DNA from 3 places in the Pseudomonas sp. WHRI 8519 genome. Region 2 is predicted to be linked to each of the others. Evidence: riboswitches for the same ligand, from Rfam matches in the RefSeq annotation. Region 2 holds a riboswitch; each other region holds the start of a gene.

Region 1 (9,615 bases), 600 kb from region 2:
GCAGAGCCGGCCAGGACCCTCCCAAGGTGGCCGTCGGTATGCGCAGTCATTGAGCCTTCGGCGGGGTGCGTCTGCGACAAAATGGCGCACTGCTGAACTTTTACAGCCCGCAACAGATGCGGCTTAATGCACGCCTTACCCGTCCGGGGGTTTCATGACGATACGTGCTCGCGCACATTTTTGCCTCCTCGCCTGTCTCGCCATGCTGTTCAACCTGCTGGCGATGCCGCTCGACCGTGCCTTGCAAACACCCCGCATCGACAGCCAATCGCTGATTCTCGGCAGCTTCTGCAGCCTGCACGGTGCGCAGAGCCTGCCCAAATCGTTGCTGGCCCAGCTCAAGGCCGAACTGCCGCAACTCGGCGATCAGTCCGAGACGAAACACCCGGCAGGTGACTGCTGCTGTGGTCATGCCGGCCATGCCATGTTGGCCAGCTCCCATTATCGCCACCTCTATCCCCGCTACTGGCCCGACGCGCTGCTGCTCGGCGCCAGCCACACGCTGTTGCTGCCGCGCGAGCAGTGGCCAAAGCTCAACCCGCGTGCCTCTCCCCTGGCCTGACCTGTCGTTGCTTGCCCACGGCTGCACCGTGACCTTCGGTGCGCAGCCCTGCCCGACTGTCTGACCAGGAAACCTTCCATGCCTGCGTTCCGTTGCACCGCACGCGCTGTCCTGCCCGTGCTCGCTTTGTTCAGCCTCAGCCCCCTGTCGCTGGCCGTTGCCGAAACTCTGCCTGCTGAAAACTCCACCCTCACCCTTGGCGCGGTCAACGTGACCAGTACCGAAAGCGGCCCGCTGGCCACCAGCAGCGTGCTCAGTTCGGTGGACATTCTGGGCGGTGACATCCTCGAAAAGATGCCCGTGGCCTACAGCTGGGAGCTGTTCAGCCGCGCGCCAGGGGTGATGCTCACCGAGTTCAACCAGGGCACCACCTCAGGCAAATTGTCGTTCCGCGGCTTCAATGGCGAAGGCGAAGTGAACGCGGTGAAGTTGCTGATCGATGGCATCCCCAGCAACACCAATGACGGCAACATGCCCTTCCTCGACTCGGTGTTCCCCATGGACATCGACAGCATCGAGGTGGTGCGCGGCACCAGCGACCCGCGCTATGGCCTGAACAACATCGCCGGCAACGTCAATATCAACACCCGCACCGGCGGCAACTACAACAAGGCGCGCCTGCGCTACGGCAGCTTCAACACCCGCGAGGTGCAGCTGGCCAAGGGCATCGAGACCAGCAACTGGACACAGAACTACTTCTTCGCCCGCCAGCAGGTCGACGGTTACCGCGACCATGCCGATACCGAACGCTACAGCTTCGGCGGCAAGTGGTTCTATACCCCTGACGATGGCAGCTATCGCCTTGGCCTGATCGCCCGCCACTACGAGTCCGAAGCCCAGGAGGCCGGCTACCTGACCGAGGATGACGCCCGCCATCATCCACGCATGAGCAATGACTACAACGCCACGGACAAAGGTACGCGGCGAATGAACCAGGTCAGCGTGCACTTCGACACCGACCTGGCCGAAACGCTGTCCTGGTCGGCCAAGACCTACCTCAACACCTATGACGACCGTCGCTGGACGCAGTACTGGCGCACCAGTTCACAACAGGAGCGCGACACTTACGAGGATCAGTACGGTGCCATTACCTCGCTGACCTGGCGGCCACAGGTGGACTGGCTGCATGCGTTCGCCCTTGAAGGCGGAAGCGATGTGCAGAAACAGCAGAACCGCAGCGAGCGATACCGCACGATCAATCGCGTGCGGCAGGCGCAGACCCGTGACCAGGACTTCGACTTCAACACGGTCGGGGCCTATGTGCAGGCTGAAATCGAGCCAGTGGAGTCGCTCAAGATCGTGCCGGCCTATCGCGTCGACAAGATCAGCGGTGACTTTACCAACAAGATGACCGGGCTGGACTCGGACATCAACGACTACGGGCTGATCAAGCAGCCCAAGCTCAGCATTGTCTATTCGCCGTGGAAGTTCGCCAGCGTTTACGCCAACTGGGGCCGGACCTTCCAGGTCGGGACGGGCGCCGCAGCCTACAAGGTGCCGCCGCGCAACGAGGACCTGGACCCATCGATCAACGAAGGCTGGGAAACGGGCGTCAAGTTCACCCCGGCCAGCTGGATCGATGGCCGCGTGGCTTATTGGCGTCAGGACGCCTCTGGCGAGGTGAGCCGTCGCCTGAACGACCCCAGCGGGGAGTCGGACAACGTTGGTGAAACACGCCGCTGGGGCTATGACCTGCAGGTCAACCTGCACCCGGACGAACGCACTGAGGTGTGGATGTCCTACTCCTGGCAGTACTCCAAGATCCTGGAGCCCAGCAGCGCCTTACCAGGCAGCAAAGGCCAGGAAATCGATCACGTGCCCCACCATCTGTGGAACACCGGCATCAGCTATCAGGCTACCCCGAAGCTGCAGCTGACTGCCTGGGCGAACGGGCAGACCAACTACTACCTGGAGCGGGAGAACACCCAAGGCACGTATGGCGGCTACGTGCTGATGAACCTCGGCGCCACCTACAAGCTCAGCGAAACGCTGAGCGTCGACCTGCAACTGAAGAACCTGACCGATCGCTACTACGAATACGTCTGGTACGACCCGGACGGTGCCGATGCATCGCTGCACTCCCCCGGCGACGGTCGCGCCCTGTATGCAGGGCTCACCGTCGACTTCTGAAGCAAGGCACGGCAAGCGACCAGGCCGTCGCTTGCCGTGCTCTCAGCGCTTGAGCAGCACGATGAAGAACAGCCCACCCAAGGCTGCAGTGGCAATGCCAATCGGCAGGTCCTCCGGCGCGATCAGCGTGCGCGCAGCCACATCCACCCAAACGATGAACAGCCCGCCGAGCAGCGCGCTGACCGGCATCAACCGCCGGTTTTCCGCCCCCACCAGCGCACGCGCCACGTGCGGCACCATCAGCCCCACGAAGCCTATGGCGCCCGAAAGCGAAACCAGCACCCCTGTCAGCAACGACGTGCAGATGAATACATGAAGACGCAGGCGGCGGCCGCTGAACCCCAGGCTGATCGCGGTCTGCTCTCCGCTCATGAGCGCGTTCAGGCCACGCCCCATCACCTGTAGCACAAGCAACCCAAGCAACACACACACTGCCGGCAAGCCGATAACGCTCCAGCGCGCCGCGCCCAGCCCACCCAACATCCAGAACACCACCGAGGCTGCAGCATGCTGGTCAGCGGTGTACAGCAACAGGTTGACCAAGGCCATCAGGACGAATGACACCGCGACACCCGCCAAAAGCAGGCGGTCACTCTCCATGCGCCCTCCACGCCTGGCCACGGCGATAACCAACAGCATGCTCGCCGCTGCCCCCACAAAAGCTGCCAGGGGCAGGCTGAACACGCCGATGAATTCGCCGAGGTACAGCATGACCAGCACCGCGCCCAGCGCGGCGCCAGAGCTCACGCCCAGCAGGTGCGGGTCGGCCAGCGGATTGCGCGTGACGGCCTGCAGGGCGGTACCCACCAATGCCAGCCCCGCGCCTACCACTACCCCTAACAACACACGCGGTGCGCGGATCATCCAGACGATCTGCGCCTGGCTGTTGCTCCACGCTCCCGGAAGATCGACGCCCAACTGCTGGGCAACGATCCCGAACACATGGCCCACCGGGACCGAGGCCGGGCCGAATGCCAGAGCGATCACTGAAGAAAGCACCAACAGCACAACCAGGATCACGATCAGCCAGCGATAACTCCCCGGGCTGCGCCCCCAGGTCATGGTGTTGCCTCCTTGAACAACGCCGGATGCAACGCCCGCGCGATCTTCGCGACGGCCTCGGCGTTTTCCACCGAAGGGGTGACTTGCAGGTACGTCAAGGGGACAAAGCGCTGCTCGCGTATGGCCCGCACATCCTTCAACGCAGGTTGGCGCAACAGGAAGTCGCGCTTCTGCTGCCAGGTTCTAGGGCCGTAATCGACGATCAAAATCACTTCAGGGTCGCGTTCCACCACGCTCTCCCAGTTCACCTGCGTCCAGCTGGCCGCCACGTCCTGCATCACATTCACGCCACCGGCAGCATCGACCAAGGCCTGCGGCATGCCCAGGCGCCCCGACGTGGTCGGCCGGTCTTCACCGCTGTCGTAAAGGAATACCCGTGGCCGATGCTGCGCCTGAGCTACCCGCCTGCGCACCTCGGCAACCTGCTGGCGCATGTGCGCCGTGAGGGCTTCGGCTTGCGGCTCGACACTGAAGATGCGGCCCAGATTGCCCAGGTCGCGGGAGACATCATCGAAGCTGGCGCGTTGCTGGGGCATGACCCAGGAGCACGACTCGCTCAGTTCATAGACCGGGATCTCAAACGCTGCCAGCGTTGCGGGCGTGACCGGGCCACCCACGTGCATGCCGTAGTTCCAGCCAGCGAAGAACAAGTCGGCGTCTATCGCCAGCAAGGTTTCGATGGAGGGGTAACGACTGGCCAGTTGCGGCACGCCCTCCAGCGCATCATCGATCCATGGGTCGCGGTGTTTGTGGCGGGTAAAGCCGGTGTAACCGACGATGCGCTCGCGCAGGCCCAGGTGCAACAGCATGGCGGTCATGTTCACATCGTGCACCACAACCCGCTGCGGCGCTTTGCTGAAACTCACCGAACGCTCACAACTGCGGATGTTCAATGGGTATTCACTGGCCGCGATGGGCAATGCCATCAGCAGAGACAACAGGCCGATCAAGGCGTAGATGTTCATGGCCGGGTTATCCAGGTAATGCGTGGGTAAGGATGCAGCGGGTGCGTGTCGATCAGCGCTTGCAGGCCGAAGACCTGCCACAGTAGCTCGACGGTCAACACCTGCTGCGGCGCGCCGCTGGCAATGATTCGCCCGCCGTCGATGACGTACAAGCGGTCGCAAAACGCCGCTGCCAGGTTGAGGTCGTGAAAACTGGCCAGGGTGCTCAGGCCCAGGCCTCGCAAATGCTGCAGCAACCCGAGTTGATAGCGGGGGTCGAGATGGTTGGTCGGTTCATCGAGAATGAGCATTTCAGGGCGCTGTACCAGCGCACGGGCCAGCAGCACTCGCTGCTTTTCACCTCCCGACAACGTGGCGAAGGTCCGTTCGCGGTAGCCGCTCAGCCCTACCCGTTCGAGCACCTCAGCGACCAGTTGCAGATCGTCGGCTGTGTCCCCTTCAAACAGCGATTTGTGCGGCGAGCGGCCCATGGCGACCACTTCGCCGACACTCAACCCGAACTCCTCTGGAAACTCCTGCAGAACCACGGCAATGCGTTGGGCGCACCAGCGCGGGTTGCGCTGCCACAACTCGACGCCGTTCAAGCTGACCTGGCCTGCGGTTGGCTGCGTAGCCCGGTAGGCGCAGCGCAGCAAGCTGGTCTTGCCGCTGCCGTTGGGGCCAATCAGCCCAACGAACTCTCCCTTGCCGACACACAGATCCACGGCGTGCAGCAACGGACGTTGCCTGCCGCCTCGCTCAGGCACAGACCAATGCAGGCCGTCGATTTTCAGATGCATCATTGAACCCACTCCAGCAAGCACCGGCCCGAAGGCCGGTGGCGGCCCCCTCAGAAGCTGTAGTCAGCCGTCACGAAGAACGAACGCGGCTCGCCCAGGTACCACTGCAGGCCGTTGTTGTCAGTGGTGGTGGCATACTGGCGGTCGAACAGATTGTTCAATTGCAGGCCCAGCGTGAGATCAGGTTGGACATGCCAGTCGAAGTTGGCATCGACCACGGTGTAGCTCGGCACCTGCACGGTGTTGGCGTTATCGCCATAGCGGCTGTCGACATAACGCGCCCCTGCCCCGGCGCTGAAGCGCTGACCGAAGTCCTTGCTCAACCACAGGTTGGCCGAACGCCGCGGTACGTTGACGGGCCGGTTGCCACTGTAGTCGTTGCTGCCGCTGGCAAACTCGTCGTACTCGGCACGCACCCAGGCGGCGTTGGCTGAAAGCTGCATATCGTACGGCAGGCGTAGCTCCAGCGTGGCTTCGATGCCGTCCGAAGACTGCTGGCCGATCTGTTGTTGCACCGTCGGGTTGAGCGGATCGGTGCTGAGCAGCTTCTTCTTGACGATGTGGTAGGCCGCCAGGGTCCACTCGCCACGGCCCTCAGGCAGCATCTGCTTGATGCCCACCTCGGTCTGTTTGGCGGTGCTCAGGTCCCAGCTTTGTTGCGCGGCGCTGAGGGTCAGCAGGTTGCTGACGCCCTCGGTGCTGGTGGCGTACTGGCCGTAGACCGAGAGGTCCTGGCTAAGCGCGAACACCAGGCCCGCTCGCCAGTTGTCGCCACTCAGGCTGCGATCCGACCGGGTATCGGTATCCAGATCATCACGGTCCAGGTGCACCTGGTCACGCCGCACCCCGGTAATCAACGACAACCGCTCGGTAAGCTGCGTGCGGTTTTCGGCGAACAACGAGAACTGCTTAGCCTGGTTGGCTTCGCGCGAGCGGTAGGGGTCAGTGCTGATGTAGTCGCCGCCACCCGAACCGGACAGCGGCACGGTATCGGTGTGGGTATTGCCGAAGTCATGCTTGCGCACGAACCGGATCGAGTTGTAGTCGGCGCCGACCACCGTCTGGCTGTCCAGCCCGAACAGCGAATGCTGCAAGGTAAACGACTGGCGATCGCCGATCTGCTCCTGGACCTGCTTGATGCTGATGAAGTTGCTGCGCTGCACCTGACCACCCGGCAGCCAGGTATAGCTCTCGGCGTTGCGCCAGCGGCGTTGAGCCTTGAGGAAGTACAACTGATTGCTGGCGGTGAGGTTGTCGCTGATCACCCACTCAGTGACCAGCCGCGTGGACTGGTCGTTGTAGTGGACCTCGGCGTTATCGACGTTGTAATTGTGGTCGCGTATCGACTCCTGGTAATGCCCGTTGACCAGCGGTGTACCGAAGTACTGCTGTGGGTCCTGATCACCGTAATCGTGGCTGAGGGTGACGCTGAGGTCGTCATTCGGTTGCCAGTGCAACGCGCCGCTGACGGCGATGCTTTCTGATTCACCGCAGTCGACCCAGCCGTTACTGGCAAGCTTGTTGAGGTTCAGTCGGTAGCTCAGCGTATCGGTCAGCGAGCCGCCGCTGTCCAGCGCCACTTGCCGACGATCGTTGGAGCCGTAGCCCAAGCGTACATGGTTGCGCACTTCCCCATCGAAGGGCTTTTTCGGCACCACGTTGATGACCGCGCCCGTGGCACCCTCGCCATAGAGCACCGATGCCGGGCCGCGCAGCACATCGATGCGCTCGACCGACCAGGTGTCCACAGGAAAGGTGACGGTGCCGGCGCCCACGTACAGCCGGGTGCCGTCGTACAGCTGCATGGTGGAACTGTGCCCGGTAAACCCTCGGGCCGAGAGCGCCGTGCCGCCGTTGCCGGGGGTGCCGATGAAGGTGATGCCGGGCGAGCGCGTCACTGCATCCTGGACGGTGTTGTTGTTGCGGGCTTGAATCTGCTCGGCGCTGATGCTGGTGACGCTCGCAGGCGTTTCCAGGGGTGTGAGGTTCAGGCGTGAACCACTGGTGCTGGGGGTATGCAGATCCGGTTGGGTGTCTTGCCCGAGGGTGCCTGTAATGGCGGTAGCCGGTAACGCCAGTGCCTGGTCAGCTTCGGCGCCGTGCGCCGGGACGGTGATGAAAACACAAGGCACCAGGCTTGCACGCATCAACGTGCCTGGCAGAGAACTGAAAAGCGAGTAGCGGGACATATCTTTCCACTTGCAGCAGGAATGAAAGAATCCCGGAGGGAACAACGCATGGGGAACGCGCAGGCGCGCACGCCCACGGAAACCGGCCTGCGCCCGCCCACCGCGGGTTTGCCAAACTGTGCTTCAGGCCGGTCTCCGGGCTCGCGAGGGTCATGAAGCATTCACCTTCCCATGCCGAGGCACAGTGGTGTGTCGAATACTTCGCTCGCATACCGTTGCGGGGGCAGCGCCGGACTGATCATCGCGAGGATGACGAACCGGCTTCCCGTTTCACCCCATGCACGGCGGCAGGGGGCACCTGAAACAGGCGCGCAGATGATCATCAAAACCGTTTCAGGTCAACTGCCATCTTGAAGTAATGGCTTTGTCTGGAAATGAGCCGATGGGTTTGCACGCGCCGGGCACTTGCACAATCGGGCCGGATGGAGTGGCTGGCCTGTAACGTGGCGCGCCTGAAACAAGGAGATTCACCGGCTTAGTGCCCAACCCTCGGGCATCATTTGCCTAGCTACAGCGCTACCTTCTCCAGTCAAGCGACCAAGGCCGGAAGGTTGCGCGCCAGCAGTTCAGCAGCTGCGGGCCCTAGCCGGGACGGTCCCAGCTTGCGGCGCTGTACCCACTTGCACGCCACGATTTCGTTCTGCGGCACAGGCCGGTCTCGTTCATCGATCTGCAAGGTAAAGATGTGATGGACAATGCGACCGGCACGGACCGTACACAGCTGTACCAGGCGCTGCCGGCGAATACCCGTTTCCTCCTGGAGTTCACGAACGGCAGCACTGAGGGGGCACTCATGCGGCTTGACGCTGCCACCTGGGAAATTCCACCCACGCGATTTACGGCGCACCAACAACAGTCGGCCACTGCGAAAGCAGAGCACTGTTGCACGCGTCCGGAGCTTGCCAGGTGTCGACATCCTCACTCCCTTTTCCATTCTTGAGTGACGGTGGACCGCCTGAAGATCCGGCAAGTTCACGCCATCCGCATTTGGGCTCGTTGCCTTGCTCATGCCGCCTGCCACCTGCTCTGAACTTTGCTGCCTCTGCCGGCTTCAGTTGCTTAGTCACTCCACATTCGGGCTTGTGACTCGCAGAGTCCGACGAACACAGCAAACGCCAAGCGATCGCTGGCCTTTGACCGAAGGGGTTCGAACCATGATCGATCAAGCGACAGGCATGAAACCAGGCGAACGCTACTGCGTGGAGAACGTCGAGCGCGCTCATCAGTTCCCTGGTTTCTTTCAGGACGGTAAGTATTACCTCGGCCCCGAACTGCTCACGGCAGTAGGCTGGCTCGAAGGGACGAAATTCCTCTATGACAGCCTGGATGCGCAGGGTGAACCCGTTTTCCCGGACCGGGTGGCGGGCACCATCGAGGGCATGAAGCTGGTGCTGATCGACGGCACGGCCTTGCAGCTCTCGAAGATACCCGCCAGCGCCACCCTCGCACCTACCGCGGACAACGTCGAGCAGGCCCCAGAACCTGCCCATCCTGCAGCCCCTACCCCGTTAAAGGGCCCGTTGCGCGGCAAGGTCGTGGTCATCACCGGCGCTTCCAGTGGTATAGGCAGGGCCGCGGCACATGCATTCGCTTGCACCGGTGCGCGGTTGGTGCTCGCTGCACGCGATGAGCAAGCCTTGTTCGATGTGCTCGATGAATGCACCGACTGTGGCACAGACGCCGTGGCGATCGTCACCGACGTCACCCGCAGCGACCAGGTGCAGGCGCTGGCCACACAGGCTGCCGAATTTGGCCACGGACGGATCGATATCTGGGTCAATAACGCCGGCGTTGGCGCGGTGGGCAACTTTGAGCAAACACCGCTGCAAGCACACGAACAGGTCATTCAGACCGACCTGATCGGTTACCTGCGTGGCGCCTACGTGGCCCTGCCCTATTTCAAGGCCCAACGCAGCGGCATTCTCATC
Region 2 (9,615 bases):
ACCCCGGCAAACGCGCCCTGTACAAGTGGCCGAGCCCCGGCGTACTGGAACTGGCCCTGCTGGCTGACGGCGTGCCGGCTGACAAGCTCTACCCGCTGGACCTGGACCGCGCCTTCAAGAAGCTCGACACCATCAAGAAAGACATCGTCTGGTGGGGCGGTGGTGCCCAGTCGCAGCAATTGCTGGCCTCCGGTGAAGCCTCGCTTGGCCAGTTCTGGAACGGCCGCGTCTACGCCCTGCAGCAAGATGGAGCGCCAGTGGGCGTGAGCTGGAAGCAGAACCTGGTCATGGCCGATTTCCTGGTCATCCCCAAGGGCGCCAAGAACAAGGACGCGGCCATGAAGTTCCTGGCCCAGGCCAGCAGCGCCGAAGGCCAGGCCGATTTCGCCAACAAGACCGCCTACGCGCCGGTGAACCTGGACAGCGTGGCCAAGCTCGACAAAGACCTCGCGCAGAACCTGCCAACCGCCTACGCCCAGGACCAGGTAACCCTGGACTTCGCCTACTGGGCCAAGAACGGCCAGGCCATCGCCGCGCGCTGGAATGAGTGGTTGGTGAAATGAAAGTCGCCATCAACGCCCTGCAAAACGCGCAAGGTGCCCCCACGGGCGCTGGCGCCCCCGGGACGGCCCCGCGCCGCATGAGCCTCGGCCAGCGCTGGAAAGGCAGCCGCAACCTGTTGCCTGCCCTGCTGTTCCTTGGCCTGTTCTTCTTCGCCCCGCTGATCGGCCTGTTGCTGCGTGGGGTGCTGGAGCCCGTGCCGGGGCTGGGCAACTACGAGCAGCTGTTCGCCAACTCGGCGTATGCGCGGGTCTTGTTCAACACCTTTTCGGTTGCCGGCGTCGTCACCCTGATCAGCGTGTTGCTGGGCTTCCCGCTGGCCTGGGCAATTACCCTGGTGCCCAACGGCTGGGGCCGCTGGTTGCTGAACATCGTGCTGTTGTCGATGTGGACCAGCCTGTTGGCGCGCACTTACTCGTGGCTGGTGCTGCTGCAGGGTTCGGGGGTGATCAACAAGGCGTTGATGGCGCTGGGCATCATCGATGCCCCGCTGGAAATGGTGCACAACCTGACCGGCGTGGTGATCGGCATGAGCTACATCATGATCCCGTTCATCGTGCTGCCACTGCAGGCGACCATGCACGCCATCGACCCGATGGTGCTGCAGGCTGGCTCCATCTGCGGCGCAAGCCCCTGGACCAACTTCTGGAAGGTGTTCCTGCCGCTGTGCCGCTCGGGGCTGTTCTCCGGTGCGCTGATGGTGTTCGTCATGTCGCTGGGCTACTACGTCACCCCAGCCCTGCTGGGTGGCGCGCAGAACATGATGCTGCCCGAATTCATCATCCAGCAGGTGCAATCGTTCCTCAATTGGGGCCTGGCCAGCGCCGCCGCCGCACTGCTGGTGGTCATCACCCTGGTGCTCTTCTACCTGTACCTGAAGCTGCAACCGGAGTCCCCGGTCGGCAACGCGAGGTAAACCGCCATGCTTCTGTCTCCCAATGCCATGGGGCGCCCGCTGCGCACGGGCTTGTACCTGACCACCGGCGTGATTGCGGCCTTCCTGCTGCTGCCGGTCGTTTTCATCATCCTCCTGTCGTTCGGCTCCTCGCAATGGCTGGTATTCCCGCCACCAGGCTGGACCTTCAAATGGTATGCCCAGTTCTTCGCCAACCCTGAGTGGATGGACGCCGCCCTGGCCAGCTTCAAGGTCGCCGTGCTGACCACCATCGCCGCCGTGCTGCTGGGCCTGCCTACCGCATTCGCCCTGGTGCGCGGCCGCTTCCCTGGCCGCGAAATGCTCTACGGGCTGTTCACCATGCCGATGATCGTGCCGCTGGTGATCATTGCCGTGGCGGTGTATGCACTGTTTCTGAAGCTCGGCTACACCGGCACGCTGTTCGCCTTCGTGGTCAGCCATGTGATCGTCGCCCTGCCCTTCACCATCATTTCGATCATCAACTCGCTCAAGCTGTTCGACCAATCGATCGAGGACGCCGCGGTGATCTGCGGCGCCTCGCGCCTGCAGGCGATCTTCAAGGTGACCTTCCCGGCCATTCGCCCCGGGATGATCGCCGGCGGGCTGTTCGCTTTCCTGGTCTCGTGGGACGAGGTGGTACTGAGCGTGATGATGGCCAGCCCCGACCTGCAAACCTTGCCCGTCAAGATGTGGACCACCCTGCGCCAGGACCTGAGCCCGGTGATCGCCGTCGCCTCGACGCTGCTGATCGGCCTGTCGCTGTTGGTCATGGTCATTGCCGCCGCCTTGCGCCGGCGCACCGAAACGAACGCCTGAGCGCCCGGAGAAAACAACAATGAGTGCAGTGATCAAAGACAACGCGCACAACAAGACCCTGGTCAGCCTGCGCGGCCTGAACAAGCATTACGGTGACTTCACCGCAGTGGATAATCTGGACCTGGAAATCCAGGACGGCGAGTTCCTCACCTTCCTCGGCTCCAGCGGCTCGGGCAAGTCCACCACGCTGTCGATGCTGGCCGGGTTCGAGACGCCCAGCAGCGGCGAGATTCTGGTCGAGGGGCAGTCGCTGGTGAATGTGCCACCACACAAGCGCGACATCGGCATGGTGTTCCAGCGCTACTCGCTGTTCCCGCACCTGAATGTGCGTGACAACATCGCTTTCCCCTTGGCCATCCGCAAGCTCAGCGCTGCCGAAACCAAGAAGCGGGTCGATGCCATGCTCAAGCTGGTGCAACTGGAGGCGTTCGCCCATCGCAAGCCTTCGCAGATGTCGGGCGGCCAGCAACAGCGGGTGGCGATTGCCCGCGCCTTGGTATACGAACCTCGTATCCTGCTGATGGACGAGCCCCTTGGCGCACTGGACAAGAAACTGCGCGAAGACCTGCAGGATGAGCTGCGCCAGCTGCATCGCAGGCTGGGCATCACCATCGTCTACGTCACCCACGACCAGGAAGAAGCCATGCGTCTGTCCCAGCGCATCGCCATCTTCAGCCACGGCAAGATCGTCGGCCTGGGCACCGGTTATGACCTCTACCAGAATCCACCCAACGCCTTTGTCGCGTCGTTCCTGGGCAATTCCAACTTCCTGCGCATCACGGCCACCAGCAACGGCGCTGGCAGCTTCGAAGGCCAGCCGGTGGCGATCCGCCTGACGCCTGGCCTGGCGGCGGGGCAAGATGCATTGATCATGGTACGCCCGGAAAAGGCCCTGGCACTCACCGCCGAGCAAGCGGCACGCCAACCGTTGCCAGCGGGCTGGAACGAAGTGATTGCCAAGGTCGGCGAAGTGCTGTTCCTCGGCGAAAGCCAGACCTGCCATGTGATGACCCCAGGCGGTACCGAACTGACCGTGAAAGCTCTCTCGGCTGCGGGGATGTCCATGCAGCCTGGCGATACCGTGAAGGTCCGCTGGGCGGTTGCAGATGCCTGCATCTACACCCAATGGGCGCAAAGCGACCTGAGCAAGTCGGCCGGCGCGCACTGAGGACAGCGGTAGATGGATGATTGACGCGCATCGTGACCAATCCTCGCATGCGCGTTACAGGTGCCAGGCGCTGACCCGCAGCGTCTTTAGCGGAGCTGTAATAGCCCCAGCGCGCTCGACGGGAGCAGCGAGCATCTGGGGCCGCTGTGCGGCCCATCGCCGGCAAGCCCGGCTCCCACCTGGATTGCGCCGGCTTTTGGAAATTGGGCAAGACCGTTGCTTGCACAGGTAAGCGCAGGCTTGAAGAACTGCGCGGTCGCGGTGGGAGCCGCTTACCGGCGATGAGGGCTGCACAGCCACCGCAAAAAAGCACTACCTTGCGCAGGTAAAAATGTTAGAAAATAACATTTCATTTGACATACAACCTGCCTGCGACACCTCCATGACAAGCTCCGCCGCCACCCCAACCCTGCTCACCCAGCGCCTGCAGAGCATCGATGCCCTGCGCGGTCTGGTGATCCTGTTCATGCTGCTCGACCACGTTCGCGAAACCTTCTTCCTGCACCACCAGGTCAGCGACCCGATGAGCATCGACACCACCGACCCGTCGCTGTTCTTCAGCCGCACCCTGGCCCACCTGTGCGCCCCGGTGTTCGTACTGCTGACCGGCCTGTCGGCCTGGCTGTACGGCGAGAAGTATCAGGGCCGCAGCGATGTCTCGGCGTTCCTGTTCAAGCGCGGCCTGTTCCTGGTGGTGCTGGAGTTCACCCTGGTGAACTTCGCCTGGACCTTCCAGTTGCCCCCCAGCGTCATCTACCTGCAGGTGATCTGGGCCATCGGGGTAAGCATGATCGCCCTGTCGCTGCTGGTGTGGCTGCCGCGCCCGGCGCTGATTGTGCTGGGCGCAGTGATCATTGCCGGCCACAACCTGCTCGACGGCCTGCACTTTGCCACCGAGTCGGCGCTGCATGTGCCGTGGGCGATCCTGCATGACCGTGGCTGGCTGGAACTCTCTGACAGCCTGCGCCTGCGTACCTCCTACCCGGTACTGCCGTGGATCGGCGTGATTGCCTTGGGCTATGGCCTGGGCCCATGGTTCGCCCGTGGCAGCGATGCCGGCCAGCGTCAGTACCGCCTGCTGCTGGCAGGGGTCATCGCCCTGCTCGGCTTCATGGTGCTGCGCATGCTCAATGGCTACGGCGAGGCGCCGTGGAGCGGCTACCCGACGCTTACCCAGACCGTGATGAGTTTCTTCAACATCACCAAATACCCGCCCTCGTTGCTGTTCCTGGCGCTGACCCTGGGCTGCGGCCTGCTGCTGCTGCGCGCCTTTGAACGTGCAGGGCAAACACGCTGGATCGGTGCCCTGGCGGTGTTCGGCGCGGCGCCGATGTTCTTCTACCTGCTGCACCTGTACGTGCTGAAACTGCTGTACCTGGCCAGCGTCGCCCTGTTCGGCCGCAATCACGGCGATTACTTCGGGCTCGACGGCATGGGCGCTGTGTGGCTGGGCGCTGTACTGCTGGCCGTGGCGCTGTACCTGCCGGTGCACTGGTTTGCCAGGCTCAAGGCGCGCCGCCGCGACATCACCTGGCTCAAGTACTTCTGATTCAGCGTTTTCACCGGCTGCCTGATGGTCTACCATGCGGGCCGCCGGTTTCCACCACGGAAACAATAGGGAATCCCAAGCCGCCCAGGCGCGCCAACCGGAACTGCCCCCGCAACTGTAGGTGCCGAGCCCGCTCCATCGATGTCACTGGATCCGCTGATCCGGGAAGGCCGGAGCCGGGTGATGACGCACCAGTCAGGAGACCTGCCGGCTTACATCTACCAACCGGCGGGGTGTCCGGGATTGGCCATCAGAGTTGCCCCTGTCGCATGAGGGGCTCGGCGATGCCTGTCCGCGCGTTCCTTCCGTGAACTGTCCGATAGGAGATCGCCCCGCATGCTGTCCCGTTTCGCCACCCTGCTTGTCGGCCTGAGCCTCACGGGCGCGGCACAGGCCGCCGCCACGCACTATCCGCTGACCGTGGACAACTGCGGCATGCCGCAAACCTTCGCCCACGCCCCCGCACGCGCTGTGACCATCGGCCAAGCCGGCACCGAAATCCTCTACGCGCTGGGGTTGGGCGACAAGCTGGCCGGCACATCGCTGTGGTTCAACAACGTCTTGCCCGAGTACAAGGCGCTGAATGACAAGGTGCCACGCCTGGCCGACAACGACCCAAGCTTCGAAGCGGTGGTGGGCAAGCGCCCCGAACTTGTGGCCGTACAGTTCGAATGGATGGTTGGCGCCCAAGGCGTGGTCGCGACCCGTGAGCAGTTCAACGAACTGAAGATTCCCACCTACCTGCTGCCCTCGGACTGCGAAGGCAAGGACAACCTGGTGGGGGCCGATGGCACGCGACTGCAGGCGTTTCAGGTCCAGAGCATCTACAAGAGCGTCAGCCAGCTGGCAGAAATCTTCGACGTCCAGGACCGTGGCGCGGCACTGAACAGCGACCTCCAGGCACGCCTGAACGGCGCCAGGCAACAACTGGCCGGCAAAGACCTGAGCCAGACCTCTGCGCTGTTCTGGTTCTCCAGCGCCGACCTCGACATCGACCCCTACGTCGCGGGCCGCCAGGGCGTGGCAGACTTCATGCTGCGCACCCTGGGTGTGCGCAACGTGGTCGAGTCCACCGAAGAATGGCCCACGGTGGGTTGGGAAACCCTCGCCAAGGCCAACCCGACGTGGCTGATCATCGCCCGCATGGATCGCCGCCGCTTTCCGGCCGACGACTACCAGAAGAAGCTCGACTTCCTGCACAGCGACCCGGTAACCAAGCACATGGATGCCGTGAAAAACAACCGCATCATCATCCTCGACGCCGATGCCATGCAGGCCGGTATCCGCCTGTTCCGGGGCCTGCAGACCCTGTCGGCAGCCTTCGCCAGCGGTAAAGCGGCGCCGTGATGAAGCGTCTGTTGCCCTGCTCTGCACTGGCCCTGATTGCCCTGCTCGGCGCACTGCTCGCCGGCACTGCCATCGGCGAGACCAGCGTGTCACCCAGCGTGGTGTACCAGGTATTGGCCAACCAGCTGTGGCAGGCCGGTTACCCGGTCGACCCGATCGACGCCGGTATCGTCTGGAACTACCGCCTGACGCGCACGCTGGTCGCCGCCGCCTGCGGCGCAGGGCTGGCGACCTGTGGGGTGATCCTGCAGGCACTGCTGCGCAACCCGCTGGCCGAACCCTACCTGCTGGGCCTGTCAGCCGGGGCATCGACCGGCGCCGTGCTGGTGGGCCTGCTGGGCCTGGGCAGCATTGCCCTGAGCATGTCCGGCGGCGCCTTCGTCGGCGCCGTCGCGGCCTTCGCGCTGGTCCTGGTGCTGGCCCGCGCAGCTGGCCCGAGCAGCAACAACGCCCAAGTGATCCTGGCAGGGATTGCCGGCTCGCAACTGTTCAACGCCCTGACGGCGTTTCTGATCACCAAATCAGCCACCGCCGAGCAGGCTCGCGGCATCCTGTTCTGGCTGCTGGGCAACCTCAGTGGCGTGCGCTGGCCATCGGTATGGCTGGCCATGCCGGTGGCACTGTTCGGGCTGGTGGTGTGCCTGTGGCACCGGCGCACACTGGACGCCTTCACCTTCGGCGCTGATTCGGCGGCGTCGATGGGCATCGCTGTGCGGCGCAGCCAATTGCTGCTGATCAGCTGCGCGGCGCTGGTGACGGCGGTGATGGTGTCCATCGTCGGCGCCATCGGTTTTGTCGGGCTGGTCATCCCGCATGCCCTGCGCCTGTTGCTCGGCCCAGGCCACAGCCGCCTGCTGCCGGCCAGCGCCTTGGGCGGTGCGCTGTTCCTGATCGCCGCAGACATGCTTTCGCGCACGCTGATCCCGGGCCAGGTGATCCCGGTAGGGGTGGTCACCGCGCTGATCGGCGCACCGGTGTTTGCGCTGATCCTGGTCAGCCGCAGGGGGCGCGCATGACGGCCATGACACCGCCGAAAGTCGCTCCGCTCGCCTGCCAAGGCTTGGGTTTGCAACTGGCGGGCAACCCCGTGCTACGCGACATCAACCTGACGGTCGTCGCCGGTGAAACCCTTGGCATCGTCGGCCCGAATGGCTCCGGTAAATCATCCCTGCTCAAACTGCTGGCCGGGCTGCGCACGCCGCATAGCGGCGGCGTGCAATTGCTCGGCGAGCCGCTTGCACGCCTGCCGCGTCGGCGCATCGCCCAGGCCTTGGCGCTGGTCGAGCAACAGGCCGACACCCTCGACGCCATCAGCGTGTTCGACGCCGTGGCGCTAGGGCGTACCCCATGGTTGTCCGCCCTGGCGCCGTTTTCCCAGGAGGATCGTACGATCGTCGAGCAGGCCCTGGCCGACCTCGATGCCTCGCACCTGCGTAGCCGTATCTGGGGTTCGCTGTCCGGTGGCGAACGCCAGCGGGTACACATTGCCCGTGCCCTGGCCCAGCGCCCGCAGGTGCTGCTGCTCGACGAGCCGACCAACCACCTCGACATCCAGCATCAGCTGAGCCTGCTGCAACAGGTACAGGCGTTACCGGTAACCACCCTGGTGGCCCTGCACGACCTGAACCAGGCACTGACCTGCGACCGCGTGGCGGTGCTCGAACACGGCCGCCTGGTCGCCCTCGGCGATCCGCTTGAGGTGCTGTCCCCCGAGCGTTTGCTGGGCACCTTCGGCGTACACGCCCGCTACCTCACCGACCCCTTCGACGGCGCGCGCATCCTGCGCTTTCGCGCCCCCTGAACCAGGAAGCTCCGGCATGCTGTTGCGCACTACCGTCCTGCTGCTCGCCAGCGCTGTGCTACCTCTCGCCGCGCTGGCCGATGTGCACGAAGTGAAGATGCTCAACCGCGGGGCGGCAGGCTCGATGATCTACGAGCCCGACCACCTGCGTATCGCTCCGGGTGATACGGTACGTTTCGTGCCGACCCAGAGCGGCCACAACGCAGCCAGCCTGCCCGGGTTGCTACCGGAGGGCGCCGTGGCCTTCAAGAGCAAGCTGAACCAGCCCTTCGAGCAGACCTTCACGGTGCCAGGGGTGTACGGCATCCAGTGCATCCCGCACCTGGCGATGGGCATGGTGATGCTGATTCAGGTAGGCGATGCCCGCTTGACCGAATTGCCAGCGGCGTTGCCTGCCCGGGCACGCACGCGCCTGGCAGCTCAACTGCAGCAGTTGGAGGCCGGCCAATGACCGGTTCCTAAAGCGCCTGCCACTGCTCCATGTGCGTAGTCAGCCACACCGGGTCATCCTCTACGTCGACCACCACAAAGCCCTGGCGCTCCCAGAACCGGATCGCACCCGGCAGAAACGGATGGGTGTGCAGGTACAGGCAGTCGACACCTGCCTCGACGGCGTGCTCACGCAAGGCCTGGAACAACGCCGCGGCCAAGCCGTTGCGCCGGTAGCCGGGCAGCACGAACAGGCGCACGATTTCAACGACGCGTTTGCCGTGATAATCGAGCTGATGAAAGCGATGGTCGTAGGGCTGGTAGCCGATGGTTGCGATCAAGGTGCCGTTATCCCGGGCTTCCAGAAAATGCCCGTCGCCATCGAGGTAGGTCGCCTCGAAATCGGCCAGGTCTTTGGGCAGAGGTGAATGGGCGAGCATGGGGAAGAGCTCCCGGCGGGCCTTGTCGACGAAGGCTACGACTTCATCGATGGCGTCACGGCCGGGTGTTTGGAAAGTCCAGTCGGGCATGGGATTGAAGCGATGGCCTGAAAAAAGGTTCCCTACCCTACCGCATCGGACGGCCCAATGCATGGCCGGCCCGATCTCGCTATAATCCTCGCCCTAGAACGCGCCCAAGGCCAGCCCATGCCCCGCCTCTGCAAGTTGTTGCTGCCGCTGTTGTTTGCCGCTGCCCTCACCGCCTGCGACCAGAAACCGACCCGCGAAGAGCAGATCGTGGCCATGCTGCCGCTGCAGGAAGCCTACGAGCACAACATAGACCGCATGGCGTCGCTGCTCACCCGCACTCACCCGCAACTCGACGAAGAGACAATCCGCAGCGTGCTGCGCAAGCACCTCACGGTCGAGGACCAGCGCCAGGACCTGTTCAAGCTCTACAGCGAAAAGAACTTCAGCGACGCCGAGTTCGCCACCATCGTCCAGGTCACCCGCGACCCCGCCAAGGCCCAGGCCCTGGAGCAGACCGAGGACGGCCAGCGGCTGAGCGCCAAGCTTACCCGGCTGATG
Region 3 (9,615 bases), 880 kb from region 2:
CAGGCCAAGGTCTTGGGGCTCGATCTGGCGCCCTTCTGCCAGCACCAGGCCGCGACGCACCCGGTTGGCCAGCTCCCGTACATTGCCCGGCCAATGATGGCGGCCCATCGCAGCCAACGCGTGATCACTGAATGTGCGGGGCCTGCGGCCTGTTTCCAGGCTGTAGAAATGAGAAAAATGGTTGGCCAGCATCGAAAGGTCACCATGCCGGTCTCGCAACGGCGCGGTCACCACCTGCAGGACATTGAGCCGGTAGTACAGGTCCTCGCGAAAGCGGCCTTGTTCGATGGCACGCTCCAGGTCCACGTGCGTGGCCGCGAGCACCCGCACATCGACCGGTATCGGCTGGCTTCCACCTACCCGCTCGATATGCTTTTCCTGCAGAAACCGCAGCAGATTGGCCTGTAACTCCAACGGCAGGTCACCAATTTCGTCGAGAAACAAGGTGCCACCATGGGCCGCTTCGATACGCCCGACCTTACGCTGATGGGCGCCGGTAAAAGCGCCTTTCTCATGCCCGAACAGCTCCGACTGGATCAGGTGCTCGGGTATCGCACCGCAATTGATGGCGATGAACGGCATGTCGCAGCGCTGCGACTGGCGATGCAGGGTGCGCGCGACCAGTTCCTTGCCTGTACCGCTTTCCCCGCGAATCAGCACGGGTGATTCGGTGGGTGCCAGCTTGCCCAGCAGTTTGCGCAATTCGAGAATCGGCCGGCTGTCGCCGAGCAACTCGTCCTTGAGCCCATCGATCGGCACCGCCCCCTTGCCGCGCAAGCGCGCCATGCCGAACGCGCGGCCCAAGGTCACCAGCACCCGTGAGACATCGAACGGCAAGGTATGGAAGTCGAAGAACCATTCGCAGACGAAGTCACCCACGTTCTGCATTCGCAGCTGGTCGGCGTTGAGTACCGCGATCCATTCGGTGTTGCTGCGTTTGATCATGTCCTTGACCGCATCGGGGTGTCGCAAATGCGAATCCTGCAAGCGCAACAGGCCGATATCGCACCGGTGCTCCAGCGCCAGGTCAAGGCTACAACTGTGCACATCCCAGCCGGCGCTCTCAAGGCCTGGCAGCAAGCGGTGGCAATCGTCGCAGGGGTCGACGATGAGCAAGCGACGAAGGGATGCGGTTTCGTGCATGACCGTTCCTTGGCGCCAGATTATGGTTTTTTACGAGAAAACAGTAAGTTGCGGCGCCCATTTAACAGTAGCAACGAACTTGACGCTGCCCACTACCGTCTGTCCGCCCATTTCCGACGGTTTTTGCGCGCTCGGGAATTTTTCATAATAAACGGCGTCACAGGCGGCGCAGGAAACAAAAACGTGTGGGCCGTAAAAAATTTACAGCCACCGTGTGACTCCACCCCTAACTTGGAGCATCAGTACAAGTAACCCCGCGCTGCGAATCGCCACTCGCTGAAGCGATGATGCAGTTAAGCGGACTTGAATTTCGATGTTTGGGACCATAGAGAGACCGAACCATGAATGCCCCGCTCCGTGTCAACGAAGCACTGCTGATCGCCGACCACGCCTTCGAACCCTTCCAGTGCGTCGCCTGGGATGCACCCAATGGTACTGGTGAGCTGAGCCTGGCAGTGATCGACCGGACCAGCACCCGTATCGGCAGCAAGCAAGTGTCTTCGCGCATCTATTCCGACCCGGCCCAGTGGGCCAGCCTCATCGAGGAAGTGCGCGCCGAACTGTGCCAGAAAGGTTATGCCCTGCAACCCTGGTCGATGCCGAAGTAATATCAGCGTTCGCCTGCAAGTGCGTGCTTGGCACGCACTTGGGCAACTTTTCCAGTGCCAGTCAGGCAACTTTTATAACTGCGACAAAGTGTCACCCCTTCCTCGCACAGTGCATCACTGTTTGAGCCTGAAGTGCTCGATATGCTGATAGTCCGCTTGTAATTGCGTGGCCATCTGCCGTGCTCGCCCCAGACGAACTGGCGCCATTTCCATGTCGACCAACAGTGTGGCGCAGGGCATCGGCTGTAGATCGTTCGAGCGCTGCAGACGGCCATCGGTGAATACCAGGCAGCGCTGCTGCTCTTGCGGATGGGCTTTTTGCCGTGCGTGCAACCAACGTCTGCCCTGCTCCAGGGCTGCAACCAACGGCGTACCGCCGCCAGCACCCAGCGCGTTCAACCAAGGTTGCAGGGACGCTGAGGCCTTCAGGCCATGGCGCTGCCACTGCGGTGCCCCGCCACTGGCTGTGAGCAAGGCTAGCCGGGCGCGCTGGCGATAAGCCTGATCGAACAGCTCTGCCAGCAGCCCTTTACTCTGGGCCAGCGCCTGATGCCGGCGGGTCGAGGCCGACGCATCGACGATCACCACCCACAGTTCGGCAGCACGGCCTTGGCGCTGTTGCCAGCAAAGGTCCTCGGGCAGGCGTGGGCGCCCCTTGAGCAACGTCGAAAGCCAGGCAACCCGGCCTTTCCCCGCCGCCCGCACGCGCCCACGGCTGGCTCCATTGTGTTTTCCAATCCGGGGCAAGGCATCCGCCACCTTGGTGCCTGACGGGCGGATGCTCAGGGCTTTTTTGCCCAGTTCGGTACCTCGCGCCGGGCGCCGCTGGCCACGGGCTGCGCAGGCAGCGCGCCCCAGTCACCCTGCCCGCCTTGGCTATCCCCATCGCGCCCACCTGCCTGTGGGGGCTCGGAGGGAGGAGCAACCTCAGGCGGTACTTTGCGTCGATGGCGCAACGCAAATTCTGCTACTGCTTGGATATCGATCTCTTCGATCGCCCCCGCGCCGCGCCAGGCACAGTGGGCGCGGGCGGCACGTAGCCACACCAGGTCGGCTCGCATGCCATCGACCCCCGCGGCGAAGCAACGCTCGGTAATCCAACCCAAGGCGCGGTCGTCCAGCGCGATCGCAGCAAGGCCTTGGCGCGCCACCTGGCAGCGCTCCCGCAATTGCGCCTGGGCAGCGGCCCACTGTTCACAGAACGCCAGCGGGTCGCTGTCGAATGCCAAGCGGCGACGAATGATCTGCTGGCGCGCTTGTGGCTCTGGTAGCCCGTCCAGCACCACGTTCAGGCCAAAGCGGTCAAGCAACTGCGGACGCAACTCGCCTTCTTCCGGATTCATGGTGCCGATCAGAACGAAACGGGCACTGTGGCGGTGGGAAATACCGTCACGTTCTATACGGTTGGTGCCGCTGGCAGCCACATCGAGCAGAAGATCGACCAAGGTGTCGGGTAGCAGGTTGACCTCATCGACGTACAGCACGCCGCCATCAGCCTGGGCCAGCACCCCTGGCGAAAATTGCGCCTTGCCCTGCCCCAGTGCCGCATCGAGGTCGAGCGTGCCGACCAGCCGTTCTTCGCTGGCGCCCAGTGGCAGGGTGACGAATGGCCCCTCACCGAGCAGGTCGGCCAAGCCGCGGGCCAGGGTACTTTTGGCCATGCCACGCGGGCCCTCGATCAGCACACCGCCGATCTTCGGGTCGATTGCGGTCAGGCACAGCGCCAGCTTCAGGTCGTCTGCACCGACCACCGCCGCCAAGGGAAATTGTACGGGCTCATTCATTTCAAGCTTGTTCCTCGCCGTTGAGCAACTGCTCCTCGAGGGCTTCCCGGTAGTCACCAGGTGCTTCCCAGAGCCCGCGCTGCTGGGCCTCCAGCAAGCGCTCGGTGAGGTCTCGCAAAGCCTCGGGGTTATGCTCACGCATGAAGTCGCGGGTCGCCGGGTCGAGCACATAGGCATCGGCCAGCGACTGATAATGATGGTCATCGATCAGGTGCGTGGTGGCATCGAAGGCGAATAGGTTGTCGACCGTCGCCGCCAGCTCGAAGGCGCCCTTGTAGCCATGGCGCTTGGCCCCGTCGATCCATTTGGGGTTGAGGGCACGGGCGCGAATGACCCTGTTCAGTTCCTCTTTGAGGGTACGGATGCGCGGCCGGTCGAGCTGGCTGTGGTCGCCGTGGTAACTGGCCACCCCCGCACCGGACAAGGTTTCCGACGCCGCCAGCATGCCCCCTTGGAACTGGTAATAGTCGTTGGAATCGAGCAGGTCATGCTCATGGTTGTCCTGGTTCTGCAGCACCGCCTGGACCTGGCCCAGCCGCCTGGCGAACTGGGCACGCGCCGGGGTACCTTCGTCACTGCCACCGTACGCGTAGCCGCCATGGTTGAGGTACACCTCGGCCAGATCCTCCCGGCTATGCCAGAGGCGGCCATCGATTGCATTCTGCACCCCGGCCCCGTAGGCGCCGGGCTTGGCGCCGAATACCCGCCAACCGGCCTGGCGTGCAGCCTGTTCGGCCTCAACGCCCTCGGCCTGCAATGCCGCGCGCTCGGCACGCACCCGCGCCGCCAGGGGGTTGAGGTCTTGCGGTTCGTCCAGTGCGGCTACCGCCTGCACCGCCGCATCGAACAGGCGGATCAGGTTGCCGAAGGCGTCGCGGAAGAACCCCGAGACGCGCAAGGTCACATCCACCCGAGGGCGATCGAGCAGGCTCAACGGCAGGATCTCGAAATCATCGACACGCTGGCTACCGCTGGCCCACACCGGGCGCACGCCCATCAGCGCCATGGCCTGGGCAATGTCGTCACCGCCGGTGCGCATGGTCGCCGTGCCCCATACCGAAAGGCCAAGCTGGCGCAGGTGGTCGCCGTGGTCCTGCAAATGGCGTTCGAGGATCAGATTCGCTGAGGCGAAACCCAGGCGCCAGGCAGTGGTGGTGGGCAGGTTACGTATGTCCACGGTGTAGAAATTACGCCCCGTGGGCAGCACATCCAGGCGGCCGCGGCTAGGGGCTCCGCTGGGGCCGGCGGGTACGAAGCGCCCCGCCAAGGCGGCGAGCAGGCCATTGATCTCGGCCGCCCCGCAGGCGTCCAAGTCTGGAGCTACCTGCCCCTGTAATGCCTGTACCACCTGATGGACCGGCTGCCACTGCGCCTCGTCGGGCAATTGCAGCGTACCGCCCAAAGCGTGCTCGATCACCTGCAGTGCCAGCAGTTCAAGGCGTTCCCGGGTGTCGCCACAGGTACGCCACAGCGCGTCGCTCACCCCCTGCAATAGCGCCGGACGCGGCCCCGCCCAGTTTTGCCCAAGGTCACAGTCCAACGGGTCGAAGCCCAGCGCCAAAGCCTTGGCGAGTGTACGCAGCAAACTGGCGCTACCACCCCGACCATCACCGCGCTCGACGCGCAGCAAAGCCAGCAGGGTGTCGATCCGCAGCCGTGCTTGCGGCGACTGGCCGAACACGTGCAAGCCATCACGGATCTGTGACTCCTTGAGGTCGCACAGGTAGGTATCCAGGCGTGGCAGCCACACGGCAGCGTCGTCCAGTTGCCCTTCCAGTTGCAGCTCACGGTCGATGTGGTTGGCCTTGACCAACTCCAGAATATCGCGCTGCAGTTCACGGGCGCGGCGTGGGTCGAGCATCTGCGCTTCGTAGAACTCGTCTGCCAGCTGTTCAAGGTGGCGCAACGGGCCGTAGGTTTCGGCTCGGGTCAACGGTGGCATCAGGTGGTCGATGATCACAGCCTGCGTGCGACGCTTGGCCTGAGCGCCCTCGCCCGGATCGTTGACGATAAACGGGTAGATGTTCGGCAGCGGGCCAAGCAGTGCATCCGGCCAGCACTGATCGGACAGGCCGACACCTTTGCCGGGCAGCCACTCCAGATTGCCATGTTTGCCCACATGGATGACCGCATCGGCGGCGAAGGCGTGGCGCAGCCAGAAATGGAATGCCAGGTAGCCATGCGGCGGAACCAGATCCGGGTCGTGGTAAACGGCACTGGGGTCGACCTGGTAACCGCGGGCCGGCTGGATGCCGACGAACGTCAGGCCATAGCGCAGCCCGGCCACCATCAGGCGACCGCTGCGGTACATCGGGTCTTGCTCGGGCGCCCCCCAGCGTTCCAGCACGGCCTGGCGGTTGGCTTCGGGCAGGCGCTCGAAAGCAGCCTGATAATCCGCCAGGCTCAGGCTCTGGGTGCAGGGGCGCTGGTCGAGGTGATCGAGGTCGTTGGTGACGCCGCCGAGCAGCTGGTGAATCAGTTGCGTGCCGCTGTCTGGCAGTTCGCCCAGCGGGTAGCCTTCAGCCTGCAGCGCCTTGAGAATGTTGAGCGCCGCTGCGGGGGTATCGAGGCCAACGCCATTTCCGATGCGCCCGTCTCGGGTCGGGTAGTTGGCGAGCACCAGCGCAACGCGCTTTTGCCCATTGGGCAGGCGCGCCAGCGCCACCCAGCGCCTGGCCAGCTCGGCGACAAAATCCATACGCTCTGGATGGGCGCGGTAGCACACCACATCAGACTGGCTGCGCTCACTGCGCCAGGCCATGTCCTTGAAGCTCACCGGCCGCGTGATGATGCGCCCGTCCAGCTCGGGCAAGGCAATGTGCATGGCCAGGTCGCGAGCGCCCAGGCCCTGCTCGCTGGCTTCCCAACCGGGTTGGTTGTCCTGCGCGCAGATCGCCTGCAGCACCGCAATGTCACGGCGAAACGGCCGCAGGTTGGGACGTTCCGGGCTGGACATGGCAAAGCCCGTGGTATTGATCAGGACCTCGGCCCCCACTTCGTCCAGCCAGTTTTCGACCTGCTCCAGGCAGGCGCATTCCTTGAGGCTGGCAACGGCGATCGGCAACGGATTGAGGCCCGCCGCCTGCAGGCGCTGGCAAAACACGTCGATGAACGCGGTATTGGCGGCCTGCAGGTGCGAACGGTAGAACAGCAGTGGTGCTACCGGGTGCTCCGGGTGCCACTGGCCGAACCAGTCCTTGAGCGTCGCAGTGGGGGTGCCGGGGTGATACACCGACGTGCGTGGCAACGGTTGCGGTGCATCCCAGCTGTAATCGCGGCCCAGCCACTGGCTGGCCAGGTATTTGAACAGGTTGATGGCATTGGCCTTGCCCCCTTGGCGCAGGTAATGCCAAAGGTGCTCGGCTGGCTCCCCGGTGATGCTGCCCAGCCCGGTCAACTCCGGGTCGGGGCGGTCGTCACCGGGCACCAGGATCAACTGCACCCCGCGCGAAGCCAGTTCGACCAGCTGTTGCACACCATAGCGCCAGTAGCCCACGCCACCGTGCAACGACACCAGGATCACCTTGGCGTGGCGCAGCACCTGGTCGACATAAAGGTCGACGGAGGCATGGTTCTGCACCTGCATGGGGTTGGCCAGGCGCAGGCTGGGGTAGTCGTCCGGCAGTTGCTCGGCGGTTTCAGCGAGCAATGCCAAGTGCGAGTCGCCGCTGCAGAGAATCACCAGCTCGGCGGGTGTCTGGCCGAAGTCGGCGATGCTGTCGTCCGGCACGAAACCGCCGGGCTGGGTCCGCAGCAAGTGCATGGGTCAGGCGCCCAGTGCCTGGCGCAGACGAGCTTCCAGCTGTGCGGCGTCAAGGTCTTGGCCGATCAGCACGAGGCGGGTGACGCGCGGCTCATCGGCACGCCAGGCGCGGTCGAAGTGCTTGTCGAAACGGGTACCTACGCCCTGCACCAGCAGGCGCATGGGCTTGCCAGGAATGGCTGCGAAGCCTTTGGCACGGAGGATGCCGAATTCCACCACCAGTTGGGTCAGGGCGTCGAGCAGCAGCGCTTCGTCGGCCTCTGGCAGGTCGATGGAGATGGAGTCGAAGGCATCATGGTCGTGGTCGTCGTGGTCTTCGCCGTCGTGATGCGAATCATGGTGGGTGCGGCGGCCATCGATGTGCGCTTCGGACTCTGCGCCGACGCCCAGCAGCACGTTCAGCGGCAGGCGGCCGCTGCTGGCCTCGACTACCTTGACCGCGGGCGGCAATTCATCGGCCACTTCAGCGCGGACTTTCGCCAGGCCTTCGGCGTCGATCAGGTCGGCTTTGTTCAGTACCACCAGATCGGCACTGGCCAGTTGATCGGCGAACAGTTCGTGCAGCGGCGACTCGTGGTCCAGGTTGGGGTCGAGCTTGCGTTGGGCGTCGACCTGGTCTGGGTAGGCGGCGAAGGTACCGGCGGCGACAGCCGGGCTGTCGACCACGGTAATCACCGCGTCGACGGTGCAGGCGTTGCGGATTTCGGGCCACTGGAAGGCTTGCACAAGGGGCTTTGGCAGTGCCAGACCGCTGGTTTCGATGAGGATATGGTCGAGGTCGCCACGGCGCGCCACCAGTTCACGCATGACCGGGAAGAATTCTTCCTGAACGGTGCAGCAGAGGCAGCCGTTGGCCAGTTCGTAGACGCGGCCGCTGGCTTCTTCTTCGGTGCAGCCGATGCTGCATTGTTTGAGGATTTCGCCGTCGATGCCGAGTTCGCCGAACTCGTTGACGATGACTGCGATGCGGCGGCCTTGGGCGTTGTCGAGCATGTGCCGGAGCAAGGTGGTCTTGCCCGAGCCGAGGAAGCCGGTGACGATGGTGACGGGGAGCTTGGCCAGTGTTTTCATGTCGCGTTGCCCTTGGCAGGATGGCGCGGGCATGCGGGACGAAAGCCGCGGTCGGACCGGCCGGGCTCGTTCGCCACCGGATCACCCCGCCCGGTTGATAGTCGAAAACGTTGCGAGGCAGGTCTCCTGGCTTGCACCGTTGCGGCCCTTTCGATCAAGGGGCTGGCGGGATGACGCCTTCCCGCGCTCAGGCGCAGTGGCTGTGTCGATCCGTTACCGGTGCTTACAGTTGCGGGGGCAGCCGCGGCTTGTACCGCGTTCCCGTCTTAGCTTCGGCCTGGCCGAAGAACCTCGAAGCGGCAAGGCTACGCGGGGGGTGGCAGGTGGTCAACTGTTGACGCGCCCGTCCCCCCCCTACGCAATGAACCAAGCCCAAGCCCAAGCCCTGCCCCTGCCCCTGCTCTTGCTCTTGCTCTTGCTCTTGCTCTTGCTCTTGCTCTTGCTCTTGCTCTTGCTCTTGCTCTTGCTCTTGCTCTTGCTCTTGCTCTTGCTCTTGCTCTTGCTCTTGCTCTTGCTCTTGCTCTTGCTCTTGCTCTTGCTCTTGCTCTTGATTTTCTAGCGCGCAAGTGCAGGCACCGCAGATTGCGACTTCAGGAGGCCGAGCGCAGGTCTTGCGGAGGGAGGTGACGGGCATGGATGCCCGTCAAGCGCTTCGGCCCATGGATGGGCCGTGAGCGCGGTCCTCCCGGGAGCAAGGCCGGAGCGAGGGAACCCCGAAGCGCAGCGTAGGGGCCGGATGATAGGAGCCAGCCTTTTTTGGTTACTTTTTGGGGCGTTTGCCAAAAAGTGACCCGCCGTAAGGGCGGAAAGGTGAGTGAGCGTCGCCATAGCAAATGGATATGCCCAGATGAATCAAAACCCCAGCATGAGCTTGTGGCTTGTGGCTTGCGGCTTGCGGCTTGCGGCTTGCGGCTTTCAGCTAGCGTGAATATCCATTTGCCGGGGCGGCGCTGAATCACCTTTCCGCCCTTACGGCGGGTCCCTTTTTGTCTTGGCAAAAAGGAACCAAAAAACCGCCCGCTCCCATCATCCGGCCCCTACGCTTCGCTTCGGGGTTCCCTCACTCCGGCCTTGCTCCCGGGAAGACCGCGCTCACGGCCCATCCATGGGCCGAAGCGCTTGACGGGCATCCATGCCCGTCACCTCCCTCCGCAAGACCTCCGTTCGGCCTCCTGAAGTCGCAATCTGCAGCGTCTGATCTATCGCGCACTGAAAAGCAAAGGCAAGAGCAAAAGCAAGGCAACGG

The links. A riboswitch is a leader RNA that binds a small molecule or an ion and turns the genes downstream of it on or off. The one in region 2 is predicted to bind cobalamin.
Region 1: it holds a riboswitch for cobalamin, as region 2 does, so the genes downstream of both, ABRP30_RS12455 (TonB-dependent receptor) here and ABRP30_RS09630 (ABC transporter substrate-binding protein) in region 2, are expected to answer to the same signal.
Region 3: it holds a riboswitch for cobalamin, as region 2 does, so the genes downstream of both, cobW (cobalamin biosynthesis protein CobW) here and ABRP30_RS09630 (ABC transporter substrate-binding protein) in region 2, are expected to answer to the same signal.

Annotation. Positions count from the first base shown of each region.
Region 1 is NZ_CP167996.1:2,716,566-2,726,180, reverse strand. Features, by position in the region: gene ABRP30_RS12480 (DUF2946 family protein) at 155-562, shown strand; gene ABRP30_RS12475 (TonB-dependent receptor) at 641-2,692, shown strand; gene ABRP30_RS12470 (iron ABC transporter permease) at 2,735-3,754, opposite strand; gene ABRP30_RS12465 (ABC transporter substrate-binding protein) at 3,751-4,719, opposite strand; gene ABRP30_RS12460 (ABC transporter ATP-binding protein) at 4,716-5,501, opposite strand; gene ABRP30_RS12455 (TonB-dependent receptor) at 5,549-7,687, opposite strand; cobalamin riboswitch at 7,796-8,004, opposite strand; gene ABRP30_RS12450 (NUDIX domain-containing protein) at 8,217-8,603, opposite strand; gene ABRP30_RS12445 (SDR family oxidoreductase) at 8,842-9,615, shown strand, end outside.
Region 2 is NZ_CP167996.1:2,120,777-2,130,391, reverse strand. Features, by position in the region: gene ABRP30_RS09655 (polyamine ABC transporter substrate-binding protein) at 1-563, shown strand, start outside; gene ABRP30_RS09650 (ABC transporter permease) at 560-1,477, shown strand; gene ABRP30_RS09645 (ABC transporter permease) at 1,484-2,293, shown strand; gene ABRP30_RS09640 (ABC transporter ATP-binding protein) at 2,313-3,461, shown strand; gene ABRP30_RS09635 (DUF1624 domain-containing protein) at 3,844-5,010, shown strand; cobalamin riboswitch at 5,039-5,237, shown strand; gene ABRP30_RS09630 (ABC transporter substrate-binding protein) at 5,347-6,357, shown strand; gene ABRP30_RS09625 (iron ABC transporter permease) at 6,357-7,373, shown strand; gene ABRP30_RS09620 (ABC transporter ATP-binding protein) at 7,370-8,158, shown strand; gene ABRP30_RS09615 (pseudoazurin) at 8,175-8,609, shown strand; gene ABRP30_RS09610 (GNAT family N-acetyltransferase) at 8,617-9,117, opposite strand; gene ABRP30_RS09605 (hypothetical protein) at 9,235-9,615, shown strand, end outside.
Region 3 is NZ_CP167996.1:3,002,043-3,011,657, forward strand. Features, by position in the region: gene ABRP30_RS13815 (sigma-54 dependent transcriptional regulator) at 1-1,143, opposite strand, end outside; gene ABRP30_RS13820 (hypothetical protein) at 1,485-1,751, shown strand; gene ABRP30_RS13825 (VWA domain-containing protein) at 1,866-2,456, opposite strand; gene ABRP30_RS13830 (ATP-binding protein) at 2,534-3,535, opposite strand; gene cobN (cobaltochelatase subunit CobN) at 3,537-7,298, opposite strand; gene cobW (cobalamin biosynthesis protein CobW) at 7,302-8,369, opposite strand; cobalamin riboswitch at 8,468-8,678, opposite strand.